4 regions of the Glutamicibacter sp. FBE19 genome follow, and region 1 is predicted to be linked to each of the others. Evidence: riboswitches for the same ligand, from Rfam matches in the RefSeq annotation. Region 1 holds a riboswitch; each other region holds the start of a gene.

Region 1 (7,262 bases):
CCGCGCAGGGAGTCACCCGCGGTGACGGTGTTTTCGAATCGATGCTCTACACCAACCAGGCTGTCCGAAAAATCGAGGCCCACTTGGCCCGCCTAGCCACCTCGGCCGAGGTGGCCGATCTGGTCATCCCCGATGCGCGCAGCTGGTACGCGGCGGTGGATACCGCAGTCGCCGACTTTGATGCCACCGGCGGCGCCGAAGAAGCAGTGGTCAAGCTCGTTGCAGCCCGCGGCGAGCACGATGAGGATCCGGCCATCTGCTGGGTCACGGTCACCCCGGCCCCGGCCTTGGGCAAGGAACAGCGCGAGACCGGTGTCGACGTGTTGCTGCTGGATCGCGGCTACGACTCGAAACTCTCCGAACGCGCACCGTGGCTGATGATGGGCGCCAAAACCCTGTCCTACTCCGTGAACATGGCGGCCCTGCGCTACGCCCGCAAGCACGGAGCCCACGACGTCATTTTCACCTCGGCCGACGGCATCGTGCTCGAAGCGCCAACCTCTACCGTGCTGGTGGCCCAGCGCGATGGCGAGACCAAGCGCCTGCTGACCCCGATGCTGGAAACCGGCATCTTGCCGGGAACCACGCAAAGCGCCATTTTTGATGCGGCAGCCCAGGATGGCTGGGAACTGGGCTACGGCCCATTGCGTCCCGAGGACCTCTACCAGGCAGACGGCGTATGGCTGGTTTCTTCCATCCGCCTGCTCACCCCGGTGCGCACCATCGACGCCAAGCCATTGCGCTTGGACGCCGAGCTCCATGAAGAGCTCAGCGCCCTCAGCGAGGCGATCCGCTAGCCCCAGACCAGGTTGTAGGTGCCGGCCAGCACGGCCGCGCCTACAGCCACGGTGCCCAGCACGATGCCCGCCAACAGCACCGCGGCATCCTTGCTGGTGAAGGTGGCTGTGCGAATCCAGGTGCGCTGCCCGATGCCGAAGCCCTTGGCTTCCATGGTGACCGCCAGCCGCCCGGCCCGGCGAAGGGCTTGGACCAGCAGGGCCAGGCACTGGCCCAGCTTCGCGGAGATGCGCTGGGCAACGGTGCCGAAGCTGCCCACCCCGCGCGCCCGCCGAGCCAGCCCGAGAGTGGCGAATTCTTCGACCATCAGCCCCAGTAGGCGCATGCCAGCCAGCGCTCCGAGCACAAAACGGTGCGGAACTCGCAACTGCTGCGACAGTGCCCCGCCCAAGTCGCTGGGATTGGTGGTTGCCAGCAGCAAAATGCATGGAAGCGCCAAGGCGAAGGCCCTCAAGCCGGTGGCGATACCGCCGTGGACCGAGCCCTCGGTGATGCTGAAGATCCCCAGCTGCGCATACACGGCCCCGCTGTCCTGCCCCACCAGGGCAATGCCCCAAGCGGCCACCACCCCGGCGATCAGCAGGGGCCAGGCCCGCTTGAAGAATCTTGCCGGGCTCAAGCCCGCCAAGGGGAAGGCCAGGATGGTCGCAGCCACGACCACCAGCGCCGAAACCCAATCCAAGGTGGTAATCAGGGGCAAGGTGGCTGCTGCCACCGCGCCCAGCTTGGCCAGGGGATTGATCTTCGCCAGCCAGCTGTGGCCCACCGGAGCGTCCAGGACCGGGCCCCTGGCTATCGCGGGCTCCTGCTTCGCGACAGCGGCCAGGTGAATCTCCTGGGCCCCTAGAACGCTGGCCAAATGCTCATCGTGAGTCACTGCGATAATCGCGGTGTCCTGCCCCAATTGCTCCACGAGCAACCCGGCAAGCTCCCGCCACGTCCTGGCGTCCTGCCCGAAGGTTGGCTCGTCCAGGATCAGCACATCCGGGGCCGCGGCCAACACCGTGCCCACCGACAACCGGCGCTTCTCCCCTCCCGAAAGGGTGAAGGGATTGGCTTCGGCCAGATGCTGCAATCCCAAACGCTGCAGCAGCGACTCGACCAGGGCATCAACCTGCTGCGGTTCATACTTCAGCTCATGGCCGCCGCTTGCCTTGGCCCGCAGCGGCGCAAATGCCAATTCTTCGCGCACGCTCTGGGTGACGAATTGGTGTTCGGGTTCCTGGAACACCGACCCTATCCGGCCGATCAGGGCTCCTGCCCGCCAGCTGAACGGTGTTTTCCCCAGGCCGTTGGCTAGCGCGTCGGAAGCCTGCAGGGCTCCCTGTGCTGGTTCCAGCAAACCGCCCAAGGTCAGTGCCAAGGTGGATTTCCCGGCGCCATTCTCCCCGCGGATAACCGTCGCCGTTCCGGCGCTCACCGCCAGATCCACCGCTTGGGTCCGGGGCGCTTGCCCGCTGCGGGCGCTGACCAGCTCGGCGGCTTCCAGAAGCAGCGCTCCGGGCCGGGGGCTGGCCGGTTGGACCTGTGGCGAATAGCCTGGCACCCACACCCCGGCTTCCGAAAGCTCTGCACGCAGGCTTTCATCGTCAATGAGCCGTTGCGGGTCCAGGTCGTGGGCGACACCTCCGCCTGGTTCGAGGACGATCACTCGATCCATATGTTCTGCCCACGCATCCAGCCGGTGCTCGACCACGATCAGCGTGGCGCCACTGAGCTGGGCGGCGTTGAGCACCGCATCGCGCAATGGCCCGATGCCTTCCGGGTCGACGTTGGCGGTGGGTTCATCAAGCAGCATCAGCCCCGGCTGCATGGCCAGGATTCCGGCCAGGGCCAGGCGCTGCTTTTGCCCGCCGGACAGTTCCTGGGTGCGGTGGTCCATGGGCAGCATGCCCAGCCCCACCGCGTCCAGGGCCTCGGGAATTCTCTGGCGGATGATGGCCGGATCCACCGCCAGGTTTTCGGCGCCAAAGGCCACATCGTCGGCGACCCGGCTTTGCACCACCTGGGTCTCCGGGTCCTGCTGCATCAGCCCCACCGGGTGTTCCCGGGCGAAGGCGTCCGACCCGTCGATGAGCAATTGACCGGCGATCTGCTCGGCCCCATCGACTTCCAGCAGTCCCGCCAGGGCATGGAGCAAGGTTGACTTTCCTGCCCCGGACGGGCCGATCAGCAGCACCTTTTCGCCGGAGTTGATCTGCACGTCAAATGCCGAGATGGCAGGTTGCGAGCGTTCCGGGTGCTGCCAGCAAAAACCTCGAGCAATGATCTCGATGCCTCGCCGAGTTTGTGCCGTGGCACCGGTGTTAGCCACCGAACTCATTTTGCGGCCAGTTTTCCGGATTCAAGGTGTGCCCGGCGGCTGGCCAAAGCGCTCAACGCGCCGGTCTTGGCCAGGCCGCGGGTTGCCAGCCAGGACAGCAGGCCTGCAACAATCAGCCCGGAGACACCGGTAGCGATCACGTGGAACAGCTTCAGCGCCGGGGTGTATTCAACGTAGTAGGCCATGATGTAGGCCTCGGAAATACCGGCGAAAAGTCCAGAGAAGAGCCCGGCAAGCAATGCCACGCCCAAGTTCCACTTGCGGTAGCGGAACGCGGCAAAGACCACTTCAGCACCCAGGCCCTGGACCAGGCCGGACAGCAGCACGGTCAGGCCATAATGCGAACCGAGCAGCGCTTCGACCACCGCTGCCAGCAGCTCGCAATACAGGGCCGCGCCGGGCTTGCGGATAATCAGCGCGCCAAGCACTGCGGGGAAGAGCCAAACGCCGGTGAGCAGCGCTGCCGCGGGCGGGAAGGCCGCAAAGGCCAGCGAGAACAGCCCGTAGCCTGCGCTCCAGGCCCAGAAGATGACGCCCGAGGCGACTGCGATAACCGATGCGGTGACGATGTCTACGACGCGCCAGCCAGAACGCTGGTTTGCTGCTGATTGATTCATTGGTGGTCCTCCTATATCAAGGAGGGGAGATGTACGGATCCAGGGCACAATGCTCCCGGTCCGCATCCGAGATGCTCGACTTCCTTCGCCGGTACTAGCCGGAGCAGGTTCGAGGGTCTGCGATCTATCGCACTCTCAGCGTCTTGCGACTCCAGTTTCGAAGTCTGACGCTCCCCTGTCGGAAAATTACTGCCCACCTACCATACCGCAGGTATGCTGGGCAGAGGAACGATAAGTCACGACGTTGAAGCGAGGGCAAAATGAATACAGTGCAGAAACTTGCCACCACGGGCATTTCCATTGGCGCCGGTTTTGTCGGCAGCAAGCTGGTTGACCAGCTGTGGAAGGGTTTCACCGGAAACAAGGCACCCCGCAAGGGCAGTGAAGAAGCCGCCGAGGCTTCGCTGCGCCAGGCTCTAGGATTTGCGATCTTCTCGGCCATCGTGGCAGCCACCATCCAGGTGCTGGCAGACCGCGGTAGCAACAAGGTAGTCGCACGCTTTAGCAAGTAGCACATGAAGCACGGGCATCCCGCCGTCGGCGGGATGCCCGTGCTTTGTTGTCCTAGTCTTCAGATTTTCCCGTTGCACCCGAGGTTGCATCGAAGGTTCCGGTAGGCGGGGCACTGCTGGTCTTGTCCACAATCTGCTTGAGCTCATCGGCATAGAGCGAGTCCTTGGCAGCGTGCTTGGTGCGGTAGCCGGAGCGCCCGATCATATGGGCCGAAACCGGTGCGGTCAACAACTGCATCCCCCATGCCAGGAAGAGCACGGGAACCACAGCCCAGCTGCGCAGATGAATCGCCAGCCCGGTGAAGATCAGCAAGAACCCGAGGACCTGGGGCTTGGTTGCGGCATGCATGCGGGTGAGCATGTCGGGAAAGGTCAGCAGGCCAATACCGGCAATCAGCGACATGAGGCAACCGGCAATCAGCAGTACCGCCACGAGAATATCCACGAACATCTCCATCAGGCATTCCTCTGGTCAGAAACGTAGCGCGAGACGGTGACCGAACCGATGAAGCCCAACGTGCAAGCGGCAATGACGAAGAGCAGGTAGTCGGAGTGCCGGTTGTAGACCATCTCCAGGCACAGGGCCACGGAGATGATCAGCAGCATCACGTCCAGTGCCAGGACGCGGTCGAGAATCGAGGGGCCCTTGGCCACGCGGATTACACAGGCAACGGTGGCCAAGCCCAGCATGATGCCGCAAATCCACATCACGATTTCCATCATTTTTTGCCCTTCATTCGCATCAGGTTCGGTCCGCATTCGTGCTTGATCGCGTCGAACTCATCCCGGCTGCCGATGGCCATGATCATCCGGCGTTCAATGTCGCGCACGGCTTCGCGGGCACGGTCCATATCCTGCCTTGATTCGATATTGATGTAGTGCAAGTACAGCGTTGAGGAACTGCGGTCCACGTCAATGACGAAGGATCCCGGGATCAGGGTCAGCACATGGCCAACCGTTGTGACGATCAGATCCGAGTCGGTGCGCAGGGGCACCGCAATGACGCCGCTGCGGGTCTTCTTCCCCCGGAAGATGGCCAGTCGGGCCACTTCGAAGCTGGCCACGAACACCTGGCCGACAAACCAGATGAATAGCTGCAGGCAGTACCAAACGTTCATGCGTCCCGAAAGCACCACCGGAGGCAACGGAAAGAGCGTGACGATGACCAGCGCGATAATCACACCGAAGATCAGGTTCGCCGGCGAGAAATCCTGCCACAGTGCGCACCACACAAAAATCAGCAGGGCCAGCAGCGGCCATTCCTGCTTGAGTGTCGCCCGGTGGCGCACGCCTGCGGTATCCAGCGCATCATCAATACGCTGGTCACCGGGTTTCAAGTTTTTAGTCGGCATCATCCCTCCAATCAGAATGGCAAGATCGCGTTGATGTATGCGTCGCGGGCAATGAGCTCCGCGGCGACCCGTTCACAGAATTCAAAAATCGGCCCGGCAAAAATAGTCAGGGCAATACCCGCTGCCACCAGCGACCCGGTGGCATAGCGCATGCCCCAGGGCAGGGACGCAGCTTCCAATTCCCGGGCCAGCTTCAGGCCCAGGCCGGGGTTCTGCGCTCCACCAGCGGCGGTTTCGGCCGCCACCTGGGCTGCTTCATCCACCAGTTCCTGGTTCGGCACCTCGGCATCGGCGGCGCGACGCCAGAAGATGCGGGCCCAGACACGAATGATCGCCAGCAGCGTCAGCAGGCTGGTCAGCAGGCCGGCGCCCACCACCACCCAGGTCAGCGGGTCGGCATCCTGCACGGCGGCATGGAGCAGCCCGAACTTGCCCAGGAAACCGGAGAACGGAGGAATGCCGCCGAGGTTGATCGCCGGAATGAAGAAGAGCAGGGACAGGGCCGGGGAAAGCTTGGCCAACGAGCCCAGCTTGGTGACATTCGAGCTTCCGGCACGGCGTTCTATCAGGCCAGCGACCATGAACAGCGAGGTCTGGACGATGATGTGGTGGCCCACGTAGTAGATGGTCGCCGCAATGGCCAGCGGTCCCCCGACAGCCACGCCGAAAATCAGGTATCCGATGTGGCTAGTGAGGGTGAAGGAGAGCATGCGCTTGAAGTCCGTCTGCGCCAGCGCACCTAGAATACCGATCACCATGGTCAGCGCCGCCACCACCAGCAGCCCGGCGTTCACAGCGCCACCCGGGAAAATCAGTGTTTCGGTGCGCACGATTGCGTAGACGCCCACCTTGGTCAGCAAGCCGGCGAACACCGCGGTCACCGGTGCCGGTGCCGTCGGGTAGGAGTCCGGAAGCCACAGGGACAGCGGGAACACTGCCGCTTTAATGCCGAAGGCAATCAGCAGCAGCACATGCAAGATCAATTGCGGGCCCTGGTCCAGTTCGGGCAGCTTCACGGCCAGGTCGGCCATATTCACCGTGCCGGTCGCCGCATAGGTCATGGCGATGGCCATCAGGAAGATCACCGAGGACACCACCGAAACCACCACGTAGGTGGTACCGGCGCGGATGCGTTCGGCAGTTCCACCCAGGGTCAGCAGCACGTAGCTGGCGGTCAGCAGGATTTCGAACCCGACGTACAGGTTGAACAGGTCGGCGGCCAGGAAGGCGTTGGACACTCCGGCGAGCAGGATCAGGTAGGCCGGATGGAAGACCGACACCGGGCCGGGCTCATCGCCGTCGGCCAGGCCCTGGCTGGTGGCGAAGAAGAGCACGGCCAGCGAGACCAGGGTGGAAATCAGCAGCATGAAGGAGCTGAAGCCATCGACCATCAGCGCGATGCCAAAGGGCGACTCCCAGCCGCCGATGTGGATGGCGTAGCTTTCGCCTCCCCATACCGCGGCGAGCATGCCCGCTTCCAGCACGAGGGTCAAGCAGAGGATCCCGATGGTGATCAGGCGCTGGGTGCGCACCTGCCGCCGTGCCAAGAACGCCGCCCCGGCACCGATAATCGGCAAGACCACGGCCAGGGGTGCTAGATCCAGAAAATTCACTCTTCCCCCTCGCGCACTGGGCGGCCCTCTTCGTCAACGAATTCGGT
Region 2 (7,262 bases), on a different contig from region 1:
GGCTACTTGCCTGCTTTGGATGCTGCTTCATCTAGCAGGTCAAGGTAGTCATCGAGCACCCATGAAATTGCCAGCGGGGTGGGGTTTGCCGCGGTGCCCAGCGGTCCGCTTCCATCAAGGGCCACGATTGCTTCGTTCTTGACTGCCGGCATCTGCGACAGCAGCGGATCTGCTTCGAGCGTGTCAATGAGGGTGTCGTCGCCGTAGGTGACAATCACATCGACGTCTGAGAGCTCGTCAACGTTTTCGGCTGAGATTTCACCGGAGAATTTCACTTCGCCGCTGGAGGCTTCTGCCACTGCCTTGGGAGTGGTCATCCCCAGGTCGTCAAAGAATGCGGTACGGGTGTCGTGCGTAGTGTAGTAGTTGACCGTGGACAGGTCCGCTGGGTCTACGTGAGTCACGAACATCACCGATTTTCCGGTGATATTGGGGTGCTTTTCGAGACCTTCAGCAATGTCCTGTTCAATGCCCGCGATCATTTCCTTGCCTTCGGCTTCTTGGCCCATGGCTTCGGAGCTGAGTTCAATATTCTCGCGCCAGCTGGTGGACCATGCTGCTTGAGGGTAGGCCACCACAGGAGCGATTTGGCTCAGGGTGTCGTAGTCTTCCTCGGTGAGTCCCGAGTATCCAGCCAAGATCAGGTCCGGGTTGGAATCTGCCACGGCTTCAAAGTCCACGCCATCGGTTTCGTCGAAAAGCACCGGGGTGTCTCCACCGAGCTCGGTGAGCTTTTCCTCGACCCATGGCAGGATTCCGTCGCCGTCATCATCACCAAAATTCGCTGCGGCCATTCCCACTGGGACGACGCCTAGCGCGAGTGGAACTTCTTGGTTGGACCAGTTCACGGTGGCAATGCGTTCGGGCTTCTTGGAGATCTCTGCCGTGCCCAGGGCATGTTTGATGCTCTTTGGGAAGCCTTGATTTTCTCCGGATGCAGCGGTGGCCTGTTCGTCAGAACCCGTTGCGGCTGATGAACATCCTGTCAGCGCTAATGCACCTGCGGCGATGAGGGCGGCAGGTTTCCAGAAGTTGCGGCGTGATGCGAGCATGGGTGATTCTCCACGAGGTGTCAGCGAGTGTGCCCAGCAGGGAGGGTGCTTATTAGTCAGAGAACCATTGCCCGTAATAGGTGCAAGTCTCGTTTAGCAATCCACTTAGGTGAGCCTTTCCTCTCTATCGTATTGATCGCATGGAATGTTCGCAATCACGCGAAATTGACAATATTCGCCCAAAACGGACACGGCTATTTTGAATCGCGGAAAGTTGAAAGCGTAAATCCCGTATTCCGGCGAAATGCTGCACCCAGTGAGCTCTGGGAGCTGAAGCCAAGCAGTTGGGCAATATCCTGGAGGTCATCACCCCGAGCCACCATTTCCATGGCTTGCTGCGCATGCAATGAGGCGACCCACCGTGAATAGCCGCTGCCCGTTTCAGCTTGAAACGCCCTGGAGATCGTTCGCCCGCTGACCCCCAACCGATCAGACCATTGCTGAAGGCCTAGCGCGGGCTGGGGCTCATCGACCATGCCACTGACTATTGGCTGCAGCAGATCCGCCTGTGGCATATGAATGGACAGATGTCCTGGTGCGGGTTCCAAATTATCCATCGCGGCAGCTTCTGTGATGGCACGCGATGTTGGATTCAAGCCCGGATCCGCCAGACGCTCCAAGAGCAGCCTCAACAGAGGTGTTATGACGACCGGAACAGGCTCCAGGGCAATTGGCTCAACACTGTCGATCCCGAAATGGCTCATATTGCACACGCTGCCGGCGCAAGCCCGGCCTTCATGCAAGGCCCCGGCTGGCAGCCAGACACCTAGCACTGGCGTAATGGTCCACATTCGCGGGCCGACGCTCACTGTGGAAGCGCCACGCTGATTCCATAGCAGCTCGTGTGTTGGGTGGGAATGCGACGGCCAGCAAGTGTCGACGTCAACGCGCTCTTGAAAAAACCCGATAACGAACGGAACGTCGATAGCGCCTGCAGCGTAGGCCGGAAGCTTCCGTTCTTCAATCATGACCGCACCTCAGTTGCCTAACGCTCCACGTCCACCCGATAGATTCACGACTTCTTCTGGCCCAATTCTTAGATGGATGACCTACGCTAAAACTATAGAGCGTTCGTGTCTGTTGACATCGCCCCAACCTGCAGAGGTGATTTAGGATTTCCACTCCAAACCCAGAAGACAACGGCGGCGTTATCCCGCTGCCTTCTACGGCAAACCTGAGTTCAGGCGAACTACAAGAAATGACCCAGGCATTCCGGCTACAGTTCCAGCGATTCATGATGGAATACCAGTTTGCCGTCGACGAAGTTCTGACCAAAGTCTCGATTCTTCGTGAAGAGTTCCTCTACCTGCACAAGTACAATCCCATCGAGCACATTACCTCCCGGGTAAAAACTCCGGAAAGCATCATGCGCAAGGTGAGCCAGAGGAATATCCATCCTTCCCTCTCAGCCATCAGGGAGAACATCAGCGACATCGCCGGTGTCCGAATCACCTGCAGCTTTGTGAAGGACATCTACAAGGTGCTCAATACCTTGACCGCGCAAAATGACATTCGAGTCATCCAGATCAAGGATTACATCAAGAATCCAAAGCCAAGCGGTTACAAGAGCGTGCATGCCATCGTTGAAATCCCGGTCTTCCTCTCGGACGGACCGGTGAATGTCATTGTTGAGCTGCAGATCCGCACTATCGCCCAAGACTTCTGGGCCAGCCTGGAACACAAGATCTTTTACAAGTACGAAGGCGAAGTCCCTGCCTATTTGGCTTCAGAACTTGCCGAAGCCGCAGCCGTAGCCACCAAGCTTGATATGCAGATGCAGCGACTGCATACCGAGGTTCATGGCCACGATGCCAACGACGAAAACGCTAACGGGCAAGAAGTAGACGCGGAGGTAATACAAGGACTGCTCATGCTTGCCAAGGAAGCTTCAACGGGCAAGGACCACCGCGACAAGGGCGCTACCCAGTAGCGCTAGTCCAAAAAAACAGAGCAAGGCCTCCGAGCGAAAGATTGTTGCGCTCGGAGGCCTTGTTCGCTACCGATATTTTCAGAAACGAAAAAGCCCCGAAATCCGGGGATTTCGGGGCAAAATCTGTAGCGGCGCCGGGACTCGATCCCGGGACCTCACGATTATGAGTCGTGCGCTCTAACCAGCTGAGCTACGCCGCCACAAGTGAGAAGCAATCCAGTAGAAGCCAAGAAAGCTTCTCACTCAGAGCCCCCTGCCGGAATCGATCCGGCGACCTCGTTCTTACCAAGAACGCGCTCTACCACTGAGCTAAGGGGGCAACGAGTAAATACTCTACACGGATTCCCGCACAAACAAAAATCGGCGCTCAACCCTCTAATTCGATACCGCTCAGGCGAATAACTACTAGTCAGAATTGATTATTGGCAATTTTGGCACTTGCGCGGCACAACCAGTGGCACAAAAGTGCTTTGGTGACGATGCTCACTGAGGGGAATTTGGTGATCAGCCTGCAATTATGCGCACCTTTGCAACACTTCTAATTTTCATGGCAAGCAAGCCCAGTACCCGTCGAACGCAGCAGGAATGTTGCAAGGGCTCCGGATACGAATAGGCGAGTCCCAAGAACTCCCCAAATGCGGCCAGAAGAACCAGATTTCATCGATGCTCCATGTGGCGCCAATAGACTTTTTCCCTGATCGGATACTGGCGCCCGGAAAACTTCTGCAGGCAGTGACCCGCCGTCCGCATTCCGGACTTGAGTAGTACGCTTGTGACCTCAGCTACAAATTCATTCAGGATTTTGCAAACGTCAGAAACCTGTGTAGAGTATTTACTCGTTGCCCCCTTAGCTCAGTGGTAGAGCGCGTTCTTGGTAAGAACGAGGTCGCCGGATCGATTCCGGCAGGGGGCTCGAAATAAGAGAGACAATCTGATTGCAGATTGTCTCTCTTTTCGTTTACCCAGAACTTTTATTCTGGACCGAATATGGCCAGGATTTCATCCTCGCTTCGCACAAAACATTTCGCTGGCCGATCGTCACCGTGTGGCCCATTTGCCTCCGATAGAAATTTTCGTGCTAGTGTCATCTGCGACCACACGGGAGCCCCATGGCAAGGGCTGAGATCGGACTGCAGCTGTCCGCGACCGTTGAACCTGTCCGGGTAATGCCGGCGAAGGAAGTGAGTTTCTCAATGGAACAATTTGAACAGCATTCCGCCCACTCTCTCGCGTTCCGCGAAGCCGATGGGATTTCAGTTCCGGTTACGCAGATCCAGCTTGCGGACTCCCCTAATGGCCAGCCCAACGAGCCGGTGGTTGTGTATCGCACCAGCGGTCCGGGAAGTGAACCAACGCAGGGACTGAAGCCGTTTCGGGAATCCTGGATTCTTGAGCGTGGAGACGTGCAGCGCTATGCGGGACGCGAGCGGAACCTGCATGACGATGGGCGTTCAGCGGTCCGCCGCGGTACTGCCAGCGATGAGTGGGCTGGACGTTCCGCTCCGCCGCTCAAGGCCGTAGACGGGGCAGCAGTGACTCAAATGCACTACGCTCGTGCGGGAGTCATCACCCCGGAAATGCGCTATGTAGCATTGCGCGAAGAATGCGATGTAGAGCTGGTGCGCAGCGAGCTTGCCGCCGGACGAGCGATCATCCCCTCGAATATCAACCATCCTGAATCCGAACCGATGATCATCGGCAAGGCGTTTCTCGTAAAGATCAATGCGAATATCGGCAATTCAGCAGTGACCAGCTCCATCGCCGAAGAAGTCTCCAAATTGCAGTGGGCCACCAAATGGGGTGCAGACACTGTCATGGACCTTTCGACCGGCGATGACATCCACACCACCCGCGAATGGATCATTCGAAATTCGCCGGTCCCCATCGGCACCGTGCCGATCTACCAGGCCCTGGAAAAGGTCAATGGCGAAGCGAACGCACTGACCTGGGAAATTTTCCGGGACACCGTTATTGAGCAATGCGAGCAGGGCGTGGACTATATGACCATCCATGCCGGCGTGCTCTTGCGCTATGTCCCGCTGACAGCCAACCGCGTCACCGGGATCGTTTCGCGCGGCGGATCCATCATGGCCGGATGGTGTCTGGCTCATCACCAGGAGAATTTCCTCTACACGCACTTTGACGAGTTGTGTGAAATCTTTGCGCAGTACGACGTGGCCTTCTCATTGGGCGACGGGCTGCGCCCGGGATCCATTGCCGACGCCAATGATGCGGCCCAATTCGCTGAACTTGATACCCTTGCCGAATTGACCAAGCGCGCGTGGAAGTACGATGTTCAGGTAATGGTGGAAGGACCGGGGCACATCCCGTTCCACATGGTCCGCGAGAACGTGGAACGCCAACAGGAACTGTGCGACGGCGCGCCCTTCTATACGCTAGGCCCGTTGGTCACCGATGTCGCACCCGGCTACGATCACATCACCAGCGCCATTGGCGCCACCGAAATCGCCCGCTATGGCACCGCCATGCTCTGCTATGTCACACCCAAGGAACATCTGGGATTGCCTAATCGCGATGACGTGAAAACCGGTGTGATTACCTACAAGATTGCAGCGCATGCCGCAGATCTGGCCAAGGGGCATCCTGGGGCCACCGCCCGCGATGATGCACTGAGCAAGGCGCGCTTCGAGTTCCGCTGGAACGACCAGTTCTCCCTGAGCTTGGACCCGGTCACAGCGCAGGAATTCCATGATGAGACGTTGCCTGCGGAACCTGCCAAGACAGCCCACTTCTGCTCGATGTGCGGCCCGAAGTTCTGCTCCATGCGCATCTCCCAGGACATTCGCGACGAGTACGGCTCAGCGGAAGCGCAAGCTGCGTTGGCCGGCATGGCGCAGAAGAGCCGGGAGTTCGTAGAAAGCGGCGGAAAAGTCTATCTCGGCGATGAGATTCCGGTAGGCAGTACCGCCCCGTAGAGCTGGTGCTGCGGCCCCTGTTGTTCTGGAAACGATGATGCCCCTGGATCAAGCCTTTCGGCTTGATCCAGGGGCATTATGCTGTGCTAGCTAATAAGCTGCAGCGAGTGCTGGCTTAGTAGTCGCGACGTCCACCGCTGCGACCCGAATCGCTGAAGCGATCCTTGCCGCCACGGCCACCGAAGCGCTTTTCGCCGCCACCACGACGGTCATTGAAGCCGCCGCCGCGTCCACCACGGAATCCACCACGGTCGCCACCGCCGCGTCCACCACGGAATCCACCGCGGTCGCCTTCGTCATCGCCACGTGGCTTGCGGCCGGAATCCAGCTCCATGCTGATCAGCTCGCCGCCAATGCGGGTCTTGGACAGTGCACGCCACTGGTCCTTGCTCAGCTCTGCTGGCAACTCAACCAAGGTGTGGTCCGAACGGATCTCAATGCCACCGATTTCGGAGGAGTTGAAGCCGCCTTCGTTAGCCAAAGCGCCAACGATCGAGCCTGGCTGCACGCGGTTGCGGCGGCCGATGGCCAAACGGTACATGGCGTTGCCTTCGGCAGCGGTCTTGCGGGCACGTGGGCCGCGCTCTCCGCGATCGCCACGGTCGCCACGCTCTGGGCGATCGCGATCCATGCGGGCCTTCTTCGAAGCAGGAATCACCGGTTCGGTCATCAACAGCGGGCGTCCACCCTGGGCCATTAAGGCCAGAGCGGCAGCGATTTCCAGCTGATCGAGATCTTCGTGATCAGCAGCGAACTTCTCGACGATTTCGCGGAAGGTGGTCAGATCCTGGCCGCTGATGGTCTTGTCGATGCGATCGGTGAACTTCTGGATGCGGCGGTCGTTGACCGAGTCCAGGGAAGGCAGCTGCATCTGGGTCACCGGCTGGCGGGTAGCCTTTTCGATGGCACGCAGCAAGTACTTCTCGCGCGGGGTCATGAACAGGATCGCGTCGCCTGAGCGGCCGGCACGGCCGGTACGGCCAATGCGGTGCACGTAGGACTCGGTGTCATGCGGGATGTCGAAGTTGATGACGTGGGAGATGCGCTCCACGTCCAAACCACGAGCTGCAACGTCGGTAGCAACCAGGATATCGATCTTGCCCGAGCGCAGGTTCTCAACGGTGCGCTCACGCTGCTGCTGAGGGATGTCGCCGTTGATGGCTGCAGCGGTGAAGCCGCGGGCCTTCAGCTTGTCAGCCAAGTCCTCGGTAGCCATCTTGGTGCGAACGAAGGTGATGACACCGTCGAATTCCTCGGATTCGAGGATGCGGGTCATGGCGTCCAGCTTGTGGGCACCCATGACCTGCAGGTAACGCTGGGTGATGTTGGTGCCGGTGGACTGCT
Region 3 (7,262 bases), on a different contig from region 1:
CCATTGCTGTTCCAGTGCCTCACGGATTTGCGCGCCTGTCAGATTGAAGGTGATCAGGGTATTGGCAAAAGGCTGAACTTCTGCCGCCTCTTGATAGGTCACCGTGCCGTCTTCGCCATAGAGCAGGTCCGAGCGCAGGCCTCCGGGGTTCATGAAGGCAATCTGTGCTGGCTCACCGGCAAAATCGTCATTAGAAGTAGCCCACAGGTGTACGTCGGCTACGGTGTTGCCCAAGGCGGATTCAACACCGCGGTCTTCACCTGGCACGTCACCGCCGCGCAGGATATCTTCCGAGATTTCACCGACTTTTACGCTGCCAACAACTTCAGCTTCTTTTTCGGCTTCGGCAACGATCTTTGCAACGGCTGGATTCGCTTCGTAGTTAGCGGTCCAGTCGCCGTCTGCAGATTTGCTAGCGAGTGGCAAGCGGGTGCTGGAAGACTGCAGGACCTCACCGGTGGCTGGGTCAACGTCGAGGCTGACTTTGCCTAGCGTGGTGCCGTACTGGTGCGATTGGATGACTGGACGCTCGCCGTCAGGACCGGCAATGTCGCAGTTGTAGGAAGAGTGGGTGTGACCCGAGAAAATAGCGTCGATCTCGCCACTGGCCTCGCGGATCAAGTCCCCGTAGGACGTGGCTTCACCAGCGACGGCAGCACAGTCGGTATTGGCCGAGCCGTTGTGGGTCAGCAACACGATAACGTCCGCTTCTCCGTTCGCCTCGTCACCGTCGCTGAGCTGCTTGGCTACGCGATTAGCCGCCTCGACTTCACTGCCAAAGTCCAAACCGGAGATTCCGCTAGGGGAGACCAGCGATGGAACATCCTCGGTGACGGTGCCAATGAATCCTACGGAGAGTCCACCGGCTTCACGAATTGCATATTCTTTGAGTGCTGGGGTTTTGGTGCCGGCTTGGTAAACGTTGGCGCCCAGTGCAAAATCCTCGCCGGACTGGCCGGTGGCTGCAGCAAAGCGCTCGGTGACTCGCGTGGCCAGGTCTTCAAAGCCCTTGTCGAACTCGTGATTGCCCACGACGGAAACATCCAGCCCGGCTGCACCCAGCGCATCAATGGTTGGAGCATCCTCCTGGGACGCGGAAGCAAAGGTCGAAGCCCCGATATTGTCGCCGGCCGATACGAACAACGTGTTTTCATTCTCGGCGCGCAGCTGGTCCACAGCTCCGGCGAGCACTGCAGCGCCGGCAGAGTCCCGATCGGCAGCGATGCGGCCGTGGAAGTCATTAATGCCAACTAGATCCAGGGTTACAGGATCAGCTGCTGGGGAAGCAGTGCTGATTGATTCCTCGGTGGGCATTGCCTGCGCCATGGCTGTTCCTGTGGCCATGAGCGAGAGGGTGGCCAAGGAGGCGAAACCGAGTTTTCTCATCTGCGCGAATGCAGACATGGGTACTCCTAAAAGTGACGGGTGTGACAAGACTTATGTCTATCGCATCTAGGTGAACCTGTCGATGCCTGCGGGTTAAATTGCTGTGCAGGGCCATGAGAACTAGCGGTTAAATAGTCGAAGCAACGCACCAGCCTGTGGTTGATACGTTGCTTCGAAAAAACTTGATGCGGCTAGAGCCGTCGGTTGTGGCGTGATTTGGTTGCTGTGACCGAGGAAGCTCCTACGATGGCACCGAGCATGAGCATGGCAGCCGCGATGAAGAAGACTGTGGACAGGATCCAGCAAGCCATGGCTGTGTCTCGATGCGCGGCGTTCAGGGCAAAACCAAAAAGGCACACGCTGGCAAGCAGCAAGAGCGCTCCCGACAACCGTGTCTTCATCATTGACCTTTGCAGCAGAAAATTTTGCCAACAATCACCACACATAATGACTATTGGCTTGAGTAATATCCATACTGTCACAAATCCATCGATTTGACGATAGCCCTTAAGGAGGATCTTTCACTGCGACTTTAGGCTAACTACACGCAAGCCTTCAGGATGCGTTCGATGGCATCGTGTTCGCCCTTGGTCATCCAAGCCCCATATTTCGCTTTGACCTGAGTCTGGCGTGAGACGTATTCGCAGCGGAAACTCTTGTTGGGAGGAAGCCATGTTGCGGCATCCTTGTCGCCTTTAGCCGCGTTCGTCGGCCCGTCCGAGGCCATGAGGTTTAGCGGGTCATTGGCGAATTCGAAACGAGCTTCCTGGTCCCAGCGCTGGGCGCCCTTTTGCCAGGCATCCGACAGCGCGACAACGTGGTCGATCTGAACTGCGGTGCTGGTTTTCTGGCCCCGAACAAAATTGATGGTGGTGTTGGTATACGGGTCGTGGAAAGTTCCGCTGAGCACTACGCAAGGCTTCGACGCAGATTTGTATTTCACGTGTTCCAAGTCGCGAGCCAGGATGTCATTGCGGGCATCGCAACCGTTGCGGTCCGGATCCTTCCAACCCTTGCTGAACTTTTCCCGTTCATAGCCAGTCTTGGGGGCACGGCCCTTGACGTCGATATCCGCGAGCAACTCAAGCGAGTCAGCATAGCTGGCGCGTTGCTCCGCGCTGTTGTGGGTAGTGTCAGCCTGCGCGTCGGGAACTCGATACTGCTCGATGGAATCAAGAGTTGAGCATCCAGTGAGGGCAAGGGATGAAGCGATGAGTGCAAATGAGATTGCGCGGCGCAGCAGCTGCATGCGGAAGTACGACTCCTAGGAAAGCGACAGTTGGCAAGGGGGACAGGCCCTTAGGAAACTATATGAAGCGGGGTGGACCATTTAGCTGCGTCCATGCCGTGTTTTAGTGTGAGATCGGTGTGAACCAGTTCTAGCGATCATGTCGAGACCTGCTGGCTATCGAGTTTCTGTTCCTCGATATGCATTGGTCAACTCGGTTTCCGACCTCAAGGCCGATTTATCTGTATCTTGTCGGGAAAGCAGCGAAGTGGTGGCATGGGTTTCCTTGCGTTGCGCAAATCCCGCTGCCGAATGGAGCCGGGAAATCACGGTTCCAGATGGCGCTCAACCCCGGGTTGCCCAAGAACCGAGTGCTGATACGCGCGGGATTCATGAAGTAATGTTCTACAGCTAAGCCGTGCGTGTGCTACTAATGGGAGCAGTGACACGGGGTGCCGCAGGGCGGCTGAGAGAACACCCGTTGAACCTGATCCAGTTAGTACTGGCGAAGGGAATGTCCTGGATTCTGCGTATGTGTGCACCCGAAGTGCTTGAACCGTCCGCGTCTTTGGTCAAAAATCCATTCGCCAACAGACGCCGTCAAGGAGTTCAAACAAGATGAGCACGGACACCCAATCACCAGCAACCCCCATTGCCCTTCCACTTGAAGAGCAGGTCATTCTTGTCACCGGCGGAGCTCGAGGGCTCGGTGCCGCCATCAGCAAGGCCTTCCTTGCAGCTGGCGCGAAAGTCGTCATCAATTACAACTCTTCGGAACAAGCAGCCAATGATCTCGTCGCGCTCTACCCGAATGATGCAGTAGCCATTCAGGCTGATGTTCGCAACGAATCTGCGCTCAAGTCGATGGTGGCTGAAGCCGAAGATCATTTTGGACAGCCGGTGACAACTCTGGTGAACAATGCCTTGGTGGATTTCTCCTTTAATGGCGACGCCCGCTCCACCGCCGAAGCGATTTCCGCCGCAGAGCTCAGTGCCCAGTTCGCCGGATCGGTGCTGGCTCCCGTAGCTGCCATCCAGGCTGTACTGCCGGGAATGCGGCAAACAGGATTTGGCCGCATCATCAATATCGGCACCAACCTATTCCAGCACCCGGTGGTTCCGTACCACGACTACACCGCCACTAAAGCTGCGCTGCTGTCCCTGACCCGTACCTTCGCTGATGATCTTGGGCCAGAAGGAATCAACGTCAACATGGTTTCTGGAGGGCTCCTGCGCACCACCGACGCCTCGGCTGCGACCCCCGAGGCAGTATTCGACCTGATCGCCTCGGGAACGCCATTGCGTCGAGTCACCACGCCAGCGGAACTGGCCGATACCGTCCTGTTCTTCGCTTCCCCGCTATCTCGTGGGGTTACAGGTCAGAACCTTATCGTGGATGGCGGGCTGGTGAAGGGATGAGCCAGAAGAAACAGGTACATTTGAATCTGTTCCTCTATGGAACCGGGCATCACCAAGCGGCCTGGCGTGCCGAGGACTCGGCGGCCGAAGAGCTTCCCGATACCCAGTACTACATCAAGCTGGCCCAGCTGGCTGAGAAGGGGCTGTTGGACGCGGTGTTCTTCGCCGATGGCCAAGCGGTGTCAGCCTCAGCTGCGCAGGCCGGTCCCACCTGGTTCTTTGAGCCGGTGACGCTGTTGTCGGCGATCAGCCAATGCACCACGAATATCGGACTGGTCTGCACCATCTCGGCCAGCTTCTACTCTCCTTTCCACGCGGCACGCATGCTGGGCAGCTTGCAGCATTTGTCCAACGGGCGCGCCGGGATCAACGTGGTGACGAGCATGTGGGATACCGAAGCGCAGAACCATTCGCTCACCGAGCTGCCTGCGCACGCGCAGCGATATGGCAGAGCCGCAGAATTCATTGACGTCTTGCGCAAGTTGTGGGGATCATATCCGCATCAAGCAGTCCAAATTGACCGTGGCGGAAATTTCACCGATACGCGATTGCTTCAAGAAATCAATCACGAAGGCGAGCACTTCTCGGTGCGAGGTCCCTTGAATATGCCCAACTCAGTTCATGGCGAGCCTGTCATGTTCCAAGCAGGCTCCTCGCCAGCTGGCCGTGAACTGGCAGCAGCACACGCTGAAGCGATCTACTCGGTAGCAGCCGATCACCAGATGGCATCCGAATTCGCCCAAGACCTTTCCGAACGCACCAGAGCTTCGCGATGCTCGGACAACAGGGCGCTGATCATGCCCGGGCTGGTGACCTATGTGGGGCGCACAGCAGAAGAAGCCAAAGCCAAGCAGCGTGCACTGAACGAATTGCTGCCAACGGGGGACGCTCTGCGCCAGCTGGGAGTATTCTTGCAGCAGGACACCAGCCGCTGGCCTTTGGATGGACCCGTACCGGATCTGCCGCCACTGGAAGAATTCACTGGCCCGGCTGGCCGATACACCACGATTCTGCGGCTCATCGAGCTGCACCAGCCCACGGTTCGTGAACTACTCGGCCTGCTGGCTGCTGGCGGGGGCCACTGCACCATGGTGGGAACGCCGGAAATGATTGCAGATGAGATTGAACTCTGGATCGATAGCGGGGCCGCAGATGGCTTCAACCTGATGCCGCCGTCCCTGCCAGGATCTCTGGAGGACTTCATTGAGCTAGTGATTCCGGAATTGCAGCGCCGTGGCAGATTCCGTACCCGCTACGAGTCGGCTACCTTGCGTGGAAATCTTGGTTTGGCTGTTCCGGAGGCTGTGGCCTTGGCGCGCGGCTAGTTGTGTGGTTGCGCTTCGGGAGCCAAGCCGGGGAAATCATTCTCAAAGTAATCCAGGATTTTCTGTGTTGAGAAGAAATCCAGGAGGAATGACTCCTGAAGCGCAAAGACGTTGCCTCCGCGAACGGAAGGCAATTGTGCAAGGGAGGCATCGGAAGAGAACTGCTCGGTGGCCTCTGGATCCGAGGAGAGCAGGAAGGCCGTATCGCCCGGCAAGGACTTGGCCAGTCTTTCGTAGCTGGTGAACGAGAAGTCTTCGCGTTCTTGCATGGAAGTATCAAACTCTGCTGGAGGATCCAGCACGGTGAACCCCAGGGACTCGAACAGCTGTGCATGCGGACCGGTGCTCTGGGCTATGGGGGAGATGTTTCCCTGGTGATAGGAAAGAATCGATGCCGTGGTGCCGGCGGGGATCGACAGGGACTGTTTCAAGCTGGCAACACGTTGGCTGATGATGCTGTTGTTGCGAGCCGCTGCTTCCTCCGTGCCGGTAGCCTTGGCTAGATCCGCGCTGAGCGCGGTCCATTTCTTTTCGGTGTAATCGACGAGGAGAGTTGGGGCGATTTCCCGCAACTGGTCGAGATGCTCCAATTCGGAATCCGCGCCTGAGGCGGAGACCAATATCAAATCAGGCTTGCGATCCCGAATAGCTTCGAGATCAAAATTCCCGATTTCATAGAGTGCATCTACCGAGCGTTTTGAGGCCACTTGGCCCCACTGGTTCAAGAATCCATGCTTGTCTGTTGCCGGGTTCTGTGGTGCGACGGACGTGGCAACGACCGGGGCGTCGAGGGACAATAGAGTTCCGGTCACTGATACGGAGGTTGAGACGATGCGCTCGGGCTTGGACGGAATCTTGATGAGGTCTCCGGTCTCGTCGGTGACGACCCGTGGCCAGCCGTCGGCCTCGACATCGGCGGTACTGGCGTCACGGACTTCGGGCTTCGTCGTGGACGTGCATGCACCCAGCGAAATAACGAGAAGGCAAGCAATGATGGCAGCGGCGGCCTTGGGCAAACTTGAACGCACGAAAGCTTCTCCTAGGCATGACTCGTTGCACGAAGTTGATCCGGAAGCTCAGGTTGAGTCCCGCAATCCATCACCACATTATGCGATGTTATTGTGAACTGCTGACCTGGAGCTCCAGCTGAACCCTCCGTTGATCAGACGTTATTTCGCTGTGCTCGGTACCAGATGCGTGCTGAAGATCATTCCGGGCACACTGAAGCACTCTTCGGGGACGTTGTTCTTGTTGCCAAGAGCGACTGGGTGAACTTCGGGGGAGCTTGGTTCATGGCCGAGCCTCGCCGACCATCGGATTGCGGCCAGATTCGGGTTTTCCACGCAGCCGAACACCACGCGATACCTACCGATGCAACCTGCCTTCACGCAAGGTCCAGTAGGAAGAGATATGCGATGAATGCTTATTCAGATGCCAATACTCGGTGATCCGGCTGATGGCTTTGATAGTGGACCGTTCGGCATGGGCGATGACGCCCACTTGGCCCGCTGGGAGCGGAAGCGATTGGAACGCGGCCGGAAGCGCGTTGCTTTTGCCTGCAGGCATTGATTCCCGAGAAAGCCACTGTAAAACAACGCCTTCTGGATGTTTCACGTCAAACATTGCGTTTTTGTCGGCCGCTTCGATCAGCGCAGTTCCCTGGGCATGCGCGGGCAGGGCTTCTAGGACTTTGGCAATAGCGGGCAGGCCAGCTTCATCGGCTGCTAGGACGTAGTAGTCGGCATTGAGCGATAGCGACGTCTTGCTGCGGGCCGGGGAGATGACCAAGGGATCTCCTGGCTGTGCAGTTCCTGCCCAGTGGCCAACGGTGCCTGGCGCACCATGAACTACAAAATCAATAGCCAGCTCATTGAGGACCGGGTTGACCCAGCGAATGGTGTAGG
Region 4 (7,262 bases), on a different contig from region 1:
GCCTCGTGGCAATCCTTCAGGTCTTTGCACTTTCTGAAGTTCTTACGCCAGTTCAGGGCCTGCTCGGCGGAGTCATGGCATTCATCCCGAACCTCATCGGCGCCGGCTTTATCTTCTTCATTGGCTACGTCATCGCAAACATTGTTCGTCAGCTATTGACCACTGGCCTGGGAACTGTCGACTTCAGCGGACTAGTCCGCAAGCTGACTCCAGGCGATGAGCCGGTAGATGAAGTCCAGTCTCGCGAGGCCCAAGCAAAGATCGTCGATATCATCGCGAATATCGTCTTCGCCCTGATCCTTCTGGTTGTTGCCATATCTGCACTGCAGGTCCTGGGAATCGCGGCCATTTCGCAGCCTGCTGAGCAAATGCTTCAGCTGGTCTTCACCGCCATCCCACAGGTCATCATGGCACTGGTGCTGTTGGCAGTTGGCTTCCTGATTGCAAAGTTTGTTGGACAGCTGCTGGAGTCTACCCTCCACGGTGTAAGCACTGATCGCGTCGTTGCCGGCTGGGGCGTTGTTCCAGAAGGCAAGAGCGCATCGGGCATCATTGCCGGCATCGTGAAGATTGCTATCGTGCTGTTCTTCGGCGTGATGGCAGCACAGATGCTGAACTTCCCGGCTATCACCAATATCCTCAATGAGATTCTGGAACTGGGTGGCAAGATCCTCTTCGGTGCAGCAATCGTTGCCGCAGGCTTCGTCGTCGCTAACGTGATCGGCAAGTTCATGGGCGACACCACTGCGTCGAAGATTATCCGCTACACGGCCATTGCGCTGTTCGTTGCAATGGGCCTGAAATACATGGGCATTGCGGACTCGATCATCAACATGGCCTTCGGCGCAATTGTCATCGGCGCAGCCCTGGCAGCGGCCCTGGCCTTCGGGCTTGGCGGCCGCGAAGCAGCAGCTCGCACCCTGAACAAGATCGATACCGACAAGCTGAGCTCCAACGGCCCGGATTCGGCACCACCGGCACCGCCGGCGTCGCCAGGCATATAAACATCCCGAACAGAACCTAAGGGGACGTCAGGAGCGTCGCGGAATCCACCGAGGATTCCGCGGCGTTTCTGTGTCTGGGCCCAGCCCTAGGGCAGGCGAAGTGGCAGCGGAGCTACAGCGCCGGGCAAATCAGTTCTTAGCCGGGCGTAGGTGTAGACGTCGATGCGTTCACCATCGACGAGGAATTTGCCCCGCTCGGTTCCTTCACGCAGAAAACCATTGTTCTCGGCCACGCTGCGTGAACCGGGATTATTGGCCCGCAGGCCAAGCTCCAAGCGGTAGAAATCAAGATCATCAAAAAGATAATTCGCCAGTGTGGCAACTGCCCTCGTAGTGAGCGAACGACCGCGATACTCCTTATGCATCCAGTACCAAATCCAAGCATTGGCATTTGAATGATCCAGCGTCCCGCAAACAAGCCCGATCAACCGGTCATTGGCAGTGATCGCCAACGGGAATTGGCTTTGTTCGCCGTTCAACAGGGCATCTACGTAGGCCCGTGCTTTTGCCGGCGTATCGGCATCGCCTTGGCGCCGCATATCCGGATGGGAAATGAACGCCTCGTATACGGAGCCCGCGTCCAACGCGCTGAGCTGCCTCACGCTGAATTCCTCGGCAACGCCTGTTGCCCGGACGCTGCCAGGCCCTGCAGGCTTGCTTCCGCCGTGGCCTGTGAGCGTGCCTTGGTGAAACAGCATCTGCCACTTGCCTTGCTCGCGGAACCATAATGAGCTGCGAAGTGCCGGGCGATGGCCGCTGGCCTTCCAGCGCAATTGGATGAGGTTTTCTGATAGTCGGATGGCCAAGGGCTTGCTAAAGCGCAACCGCTCAGCGGAAGGATCTTCAGTGGCCAGCAATTCCATGACTTGATCCCTGTCGTACGTTCTTCCGCTTGCGCCGATTTCGAAGAAGTTCTCATGCAGGATTTCGCCAAGCAATTTTCGGTTGCCACGCAGCGAGGCACTGAGAAGCTGCTGTTCCAGACCGGCAACCGCTCTGAATAGTTGAGAATCGACGGGCAATTCTGAGGGATATTCCTGTTGCGCCATGCCGGTAAGTACATCACAAAAGATGACGGAACTAAGTCAACTGCAGTTCGCTTTTCAGGGCTGCCTCATGCTTATAATCGCAAATACTCCGCGGGAGCCTGAAACCGACCAGGCTGAGAGGGCACTGAGCCGACCGCTACACCTGATGCGGGTCATGCCGCCGTAGGAAGGAAGCGTGCCACTGTGCATGTCAACATTGTTGGCTCCGGAATCATCGGCCTAGCCACCGCATTCGAGCTCAGTTCACGCGGCCACACCATCACCATCATCGACCCGGCACCTGGCCAGGGCGCCAGCTACGCAGCGGCCGGGATGCTGGCCCCAGCTGCCGAAACCGTCTGGGGCCAAGGCCCCCTGCACCAGTTGCTGTCCGCATCCAGCGCCCGCTACCCCCAGTTCGTTGATCGCCTGGAAGCGGCCACGGGCGTGCGTCCCGACTACCTGCAAAGCTCAACCCTGGTCGTCGCGGCAGAACCTGCCGACCGCGAAGCGCTCCACGATCTCGTGGAGCTGCAGAGCTCATTGGGATTGTCCGCCGAAAAACTGCTGCCGAGCCAAGCCAGGTCCTTGGAACCAGCCTTGGCCAGCAATATTTCCGGGGCGGTGCTCTGCGCTGAGGACCACCAGATCGATCCCCGTTCCGTCGTGCGCATCCTGCTCCAGCACTTCCACAATGACCTGGTCCATGAGCAGGCCGAAGAGCTGATCACCGAAGGATCACGCACCAGCGCCGTTCGCACGGCCACAGGAAAAGTTTTCGCAGCCGATCAAACCATTATCGCCACCGCGCTGGGCACGGTGAAGGGGCTGGGCAAGCTGCCATTGCGCCCGGTGCACGGCGACATCCTGCGGATTCAAAGCCCGCCAGGCCCCGCCCTGCTGACCAGGATTATTCGAGGCATTGTCCACCGGCAGAACGTGTATCTGGTTCCGCGCAAGGACGGCAGCCTCGTGCTCGGCGCCAGCGTTCGGGAAGACCAGAACCCGGAAGTCAATGTGGGCGCCATGTACAACTTGCTCGACAACGCCCGCAGGCTTGTCCCGGGAATTATCGACTGCTCGCTGAACGAAGTCATCGCAAGGCCAAGGCCGGCAACCGCCGATGACCGCCCGCTGATCGGGCGCATTGACCCGGGGCTGGTGCTCTCCACTGGCTATTCGCGCCATGGGGTGCTGCTCAGCCCCTTGGGATCCGAACTGACTGCGGATCTCGCTGAAAACAACAAAAGAAATCCACTGTTGAATGACGTTGATCCGCAACGTTTTCCAACACTTTCCGCAACCGCCGCACTGGAGGCCCTCGGATGACATCGATCAACATCATTTTTAATTCCCAGCAAGTTCAGCTGGAGGCCGGTACCAGCCTGCGCGAATTCATCAGCGCGCAAATCGGCAAGGAACTCGACGCAGATTCAAAAGCAGTCGACGGCAGCAAGCTGGGGGTGGCCGCGGCCGTGAACGGCGCAGTCGTTCCCCGCAGCAGCTGGAACAGCAAAGCTCTTGAAGACGGGCACAGCATAGAACTCGTTACGGCAGCCCAGGGAGGCTAAGCATGGAATCGCAAGAATTCACCGAGCTGGATCTCAACAACGATCCTTTTGTCGTCGCCGGGCGCACCCTTTCCTCGCGGCTTATCCTGGGCACCGGAGGGGCCACCTCATTAACCACGCTGGATAGCGCGCTCACCATTTCTGGCACGGAATTGACCACCGTTGCCATCCGCCATTTCTCTGCTGCCGGGGCAGGCAATGTCTATGAGCTGCTCCAGCGCAACAACGTCATTCCTTTGCCTAATACCGCAGGGTGTTTCACCGCCCGTGATGCGGTACTGACCGCGCAGCTGGCCCGTGAAGCGCTGGAAACGGACTGGATCAAACTTGAAGTGATTGCCGACGAGCACACCTTGCTGCCAGATCCGCTGGAACTGTACTCGGCAACCGAGCAGCTTGTGGCCGATGGATTCCAGGTCTTCGCCTACACCAATGATGACCCTGCACTGGCGCAGCGGCTCCAGGATGCCGGCGTGGCAGCTATCATGCCTGCTGGCGCTCCGATCGGTTCAGGTCTGGGAATTTTGAACCCGCACAATATTTCCACCATTGTTTCCCGTGCCAATGTTCCGGTGATCCTGGATGCCGGGGTGGGAACAGCCTCCGACGCGGCGCTGGCCATGGAACTAGGCTGCGATGCCGTGCTGCTGGCCAGCGCAGTGACTCGCGCGCATAACGCTCCGCTGATGGCCGCGGCCATGAGGGACGCTGTGCGAGCTGGCCGCGCGGCCCGTTTGGCCGGCAGGATTCCACGACGCGATACCGCACTTGCTTCCTCGCCCGCACAGGGAATGATGCAAACCTTGGTCGGGGAATTCTAATGCTGCGCCAACCGCTCTGCGAACCTGCTTCAGGGATCGATCCGGGGCAGCTGGCCCGCTATTCACGGCATCTGACCCTGCCCGGGGTAGGCGAAGAGGGCCAACGGCGCATCATCAACGCCAAGGTCCTGATTATTGGCGCCGGGGGACTGGGCAGTCCCATCGCCAGTTATCTGATTGCCGCCGGAGTAGGCCGGATCGGCGTACTCGATGATGACTCGATAGAGCTGTCGAACTTGCAGCGCCAGATCATGCATCGCGAATCCGATGTCGGCCGGCCAAAAGTCGATTCCGTGCAGAGGCTGGCCGCCGAACACAACAGCACTGTCGTCATTGACCCGCTCAACCAGCGGCTCAGCGAAGACAACGCCCTGGAGCTTTTCGCCGCCTACGACCTTGTCATTGATGGCAGCGACAACTTCTCCACGAGATACCTCGCCTCCGACGCTGCCGAAATCACCGGGACCCCGCTGGTGTGGGGCACGCTCTTCCAGTTTTCGGGCCAGGTATCGGTTTTTGACCCGCGAACCGGCCCGATGCTGCGGGATATCTTCCCGGAAATCCCGGATGCTGATTCGGTTCCGAGCTGCTCCGAAGGCGGTGTCTTCGGAGCACTATGCGGAGTGGTGGGTTCGGTAATGAGCACCGAAGCGCTCAAGCTGATTACAGGTATTGGCCTCACGCTCAGCGGCAAGCTCTGGCTCTACGATGCCTTGGCTGCCAGTGTCCGGTCCTTGGAATTTGTCGCCGACCCGCAGCGCGAGCGAGTCGTCCAGCTGGGCCAGTACCAGCCGGTGGCTTGCGCCGTTGAAGAACCTTGCGCCAGCCTGGGCGTGCATGAGCTGGCTGCCATGCAACGGGACAACGAGGTGCTCGTCGTTGATGTGCGCGAGTCGTGGGAGCGTGACATCATCGCGATTCCCCACAGCATTCATGTGCCATTGGACCGATTGCTGGCCGGAGAGCATGCGCTAATACCACGCGATGCCGGCATCATCGTGATGGTTTGCAAGAGCGGTGTCCGCTCCCGAAAGGCCGCCAGCCATATGTCGCGGCAACAGACGGGAACCGGCACGGTTTACAGCCTGGATGGCGGGACAGTGCAGTGGTTCGCAGAAATCGAGGGGCAGGAAATCGCCTACTAGCCGGAGGCTGGGCTGGCAAGGATTTGTGCACTGGCATAATGGCTTCATGACCCTTTCAGCCGCACTCGAATTCCGCGAACTAGCTAGTCAAGACGAGCAGCAGGCCATCGACGCCCATTGGGCCATGCTGGACGACGATTTCGAATTCTTGCCGACGTGGTCTGCTGATGAGCTGTGGGAGGACTACACCTACCGGATGAGCGCAGGACGCCGCGGCGAGCATATCCCTCAGGGCTGGGTGCGCTCGGCGCTCTTTGGCGCTTTCGATGACGGCGAACTGGTAGGGCGTGTCTCGGTGAGATACGAGCTTAACGATTTCTTGCTTCAAAATGGCGGGCACATCGGCTACGGAGTTCTTTCCGAGCACCGCCGCCGTGGGTTGGCAACTGCGCTTTGCCAGTTTGGCCTGCGCGAAGTCCAGGAGGCGGGCGTGTCGAGCGCGCTGGTTACCTGCGAGGGCACGAATCTCGGTTCCATCGCGACGATACTAAAGTGCGGGGGAGTTCCAGACTCGCAGGTTCCCTACCTGGAAGCAGCCGACGGATCCAAGACCCTGCGCTACTGGATTTCCACCCAATCCACCCCATGATTTTCCGCGACTTTACGTGAAATTCTTGTATGTTCTGACACAGAGCGCCGGAGTATTTGCTGGAACAGCGTAAACTTGTTTGTTGGGTCGACTTTGGCCCCGACTCCTTAGACCCAAAATCCTCGAGCGGAAGTGAGCCTTCACGCATGTCAGCTAACACCATTAGTCGCGACGAACTTCGCAATGTAGCCATCGTTGCACACGTTGACCACGGCAAGACCACCCTGGTCAACGCAATGCTCCAGCAGACCGGCGCATTCGACAGCCATGGTGAAACCGAAGATCGCGTGATGGACTCCGGCGAGCTGGAACGCGAGAAGGGCATCACCATTCTTGCCAAGAACACCACCGTGTTCTACAACGGCCCAGCTGCTGACGGCAAGAACATGACCATCAACGTCATCGACACCCCGGGTCACGCTGACTTCGGTGGCGAGGTCGAGCGCGGCCTGTCCATGGTGGACGGCGTGGTTCTGCTCGTTGATGCTTCTGAAGGCCCACTGCCACAGACCCGCTTCGTGCTGCGCAAGGCCCTGAGCGCCAACCTGCCAGTCATCATCGTGGTCAACAAGACCGACCGCCCGGACTCCCGCATCGATGGCGTCATCTCGGACTCCATGGACCTGCTGCTGGGCCTGGCATCGGACCTGGCTGATGAAGCTCCAGACCTGGATCTGGACGCCATCTTGAATGTCCCTGTGGTCTTCGCATCGGGCAAGGCCGGTTACGCTTCGATGAACCAGCCAGCTGATGGCACCTTGCCAGACAATGAAGATCTCGAGCCGCTGTTCGAGACCATCATCAAGCACGTTCCTGCTCCGACCTACGAAGAGGGCGAAGTTCTGCAGGCACACGTCACCAACCTTGACGCATCGCCATTCCTCGGCCGTCTGGCCCTGCTGCGCATGATCAACGGAACCCTGCGCAAGGGCCAGCAGGTTAACTGGGCCCGCCAGGACGGCACCATGAAGCAGGTGAAGATCACCGAGCTTCTGGCTACCAAGGGTCTGCAGCGTGTTCCAGCTGAAGAAGCTGGACCAGGCGAGATCGTCGCAGTGGCCGGTATCGAGGACATCATGATTGGTGAAACCCTCACCGACTTGG

The links. Region 1 has a riboswitch for thiamine pyrophosphate ahead of H6F58_RS14160 (ECF transporter S component). Riboswitches for the same ligand answer to the same signal wherever they lie in the genome.
Region 2: it holds a riboswitch for thiamine pyrophosphate, as region 1 does, so the genes downstream of both, thiC (phosphomethylpyrimidine synthase ThiC) here and H6F58_RS14160 (ECF transporter S component) in region 1, are expected to answer to the same signal.
Region 3: it holds a riboswitch for thiamine pyrophosphate, as region 1 does, so the genes downstream of both, H6F58_RS09180 (3-oxoacyl-ACP reductase) here and H6F58_RS14160 (ECF transporter S component) in region 1, are expected to answer to the same signal.
Region 4: it holds a riboswitch for thiamine pyrophosphate, as region 1 does, so the genes downstream of both, thiO (glycine oxidase ThiO) here and H6F58_RS14160 (ECF transporter S component) in region 1, are expected to answer to the same signal.

What each region holds. Positions count from the first base shown of each region.
Region 1 is NZ_JACKQN010000009.1:119,364-126,625, reverse strand. Features, by position in the region: gene H6F58_RS14170 (aminodeoxychorismate lyase) at 1-797, shown strand, start outside; gene H6F58_RS14165 (ATP-binding cassette domain-containing protein) at 794-3,121, opposite strand; gene H6F58_RS14160 (ECF transporter S component) at 3,118-3,738, opposite strand; TPP riboswitch at 3,802-3,925, opposite strand; gene H6F58_RS14155 (DUF4235 domain-containing protein) at 3,999-4,250, shown strand; gene mnhG (monovalent cation/H(+) antiporter subunit G) at 4,303-4,707, opposite strand; gene H6F58_RS14145 (monovalent cation/H+ antiporter complex subunit F) at 4,707-4,973, opposite strand; gene H6F58_RS14140 (Na+/H+ antiporter subunit E) at 4,970-5,602, opposite strand; gene H6F58_RS14135 (Na+/H+ antiporter subunit D) at 5,614-7,215, opposite strand; gene H6F58_RS14130 (Na(+)/H(+) antiporter subunit C) at 7,212-7,262, opposite strand, start outside.
Region 2 is NZ_JACKQN010000011.1:79,670-86,931, forward strand. Features, by position in the region: gene H6F58_RS15595 (iron-siderophore ABC transporter substrate-binding protein) at 3-1,052, opposite strand; gene H6F58_RS15600 (AraC family transcriptional regulator) at 1,247-2,020, opposite strand; gene H6F58_RS15605 (GTP pyrophosphokinase family protein) at 2,251-2,982, shown strand; tRNA gene H6F58_RS15610 (tRNA-Met) at 3,109-3,182, opposite strand; tRNA gene H6F58_RS15615 (tRNA-Thr) at 3,230-3,301, opposite strand; tRNA gene H6F58_RS15620 (tRNA-Thr) at 3,824-3,895, shown strand; TPP riboswitch at 4,071-4,180, shown strand; gene thiC (phosphomethylpyrimidine synthase ThiC) at 4,176-5,918, shown strand; gene H6F58_RS15630 (DEAD/DEAH box helicase) at 6,034-7,262, opposite strand, start outside.
Region 3 is NZ_JACKQN010000004.1:210,056-217,317, reverse strand. Features, by position in the region: gene H6F58_RS09195 (bifunctional UDP-sugar hydrolase/5'-nucleotidase) at 1-1,404, opposite strand, end outside; gene H6F58_RS09190 (hypothetical protein) at 1,578-1,790, opposite strand; gene H6F58_RS09185 (HNH endonuclease family protein) at 1,928-2,635, opposite strand; TPP riboswitch at 3,053-3,146, shown strand; gene H6F58_RS09180 (3-oxoacyl-ACP reductase) at 3,233-4,033, shown strand; gene H6F58_RS09175 (NtaA/DmoA family FMN-dependent monooxygenase) at 4,030-5,358, shown strand; gene fepB (Fe2+-enterobactin ABC transporter substrate-binding protein) at 5,355-6,386, opposite strand; gene H6F58_RS09165 (siderophore-interacting protein) at 6,724-7,262, opposite strand, start outside.
Region 4 is NZ_JACKQN010000008.1:60,410-67,671, reverse strand. Features, by position in the region: gene H6F58_RS13065 (mechanosensitive ion channel) at 1-1,004, shown strand, start outside; gene H6F58_RS13060 (GNAT family N-acetyltransferase) at 1,091-2,053, opposite strand; TPP riboswitch at 2,134-2,239, shown strand; gene thiO (glycine oxidase ThiO) at 2,237-3,361, shown strand; gene thiS (sulfur carrier protein ThiS) at 3,358-3,603, shown strand; gene H6F58_RS13045 (thiazole synthase) at 3,606-4,424, shown strand; gene H6F58_RS13040 (ThiF family adenylyltransferase) at 4,424-5,569, shown strand; gene H6F58_RS13035 (GNAT family N-acetyltransferase) at 5,616-6,158, shown strand; gene typA (translational GTPase TypA) at 6,305-7,262, shown strand, end outside.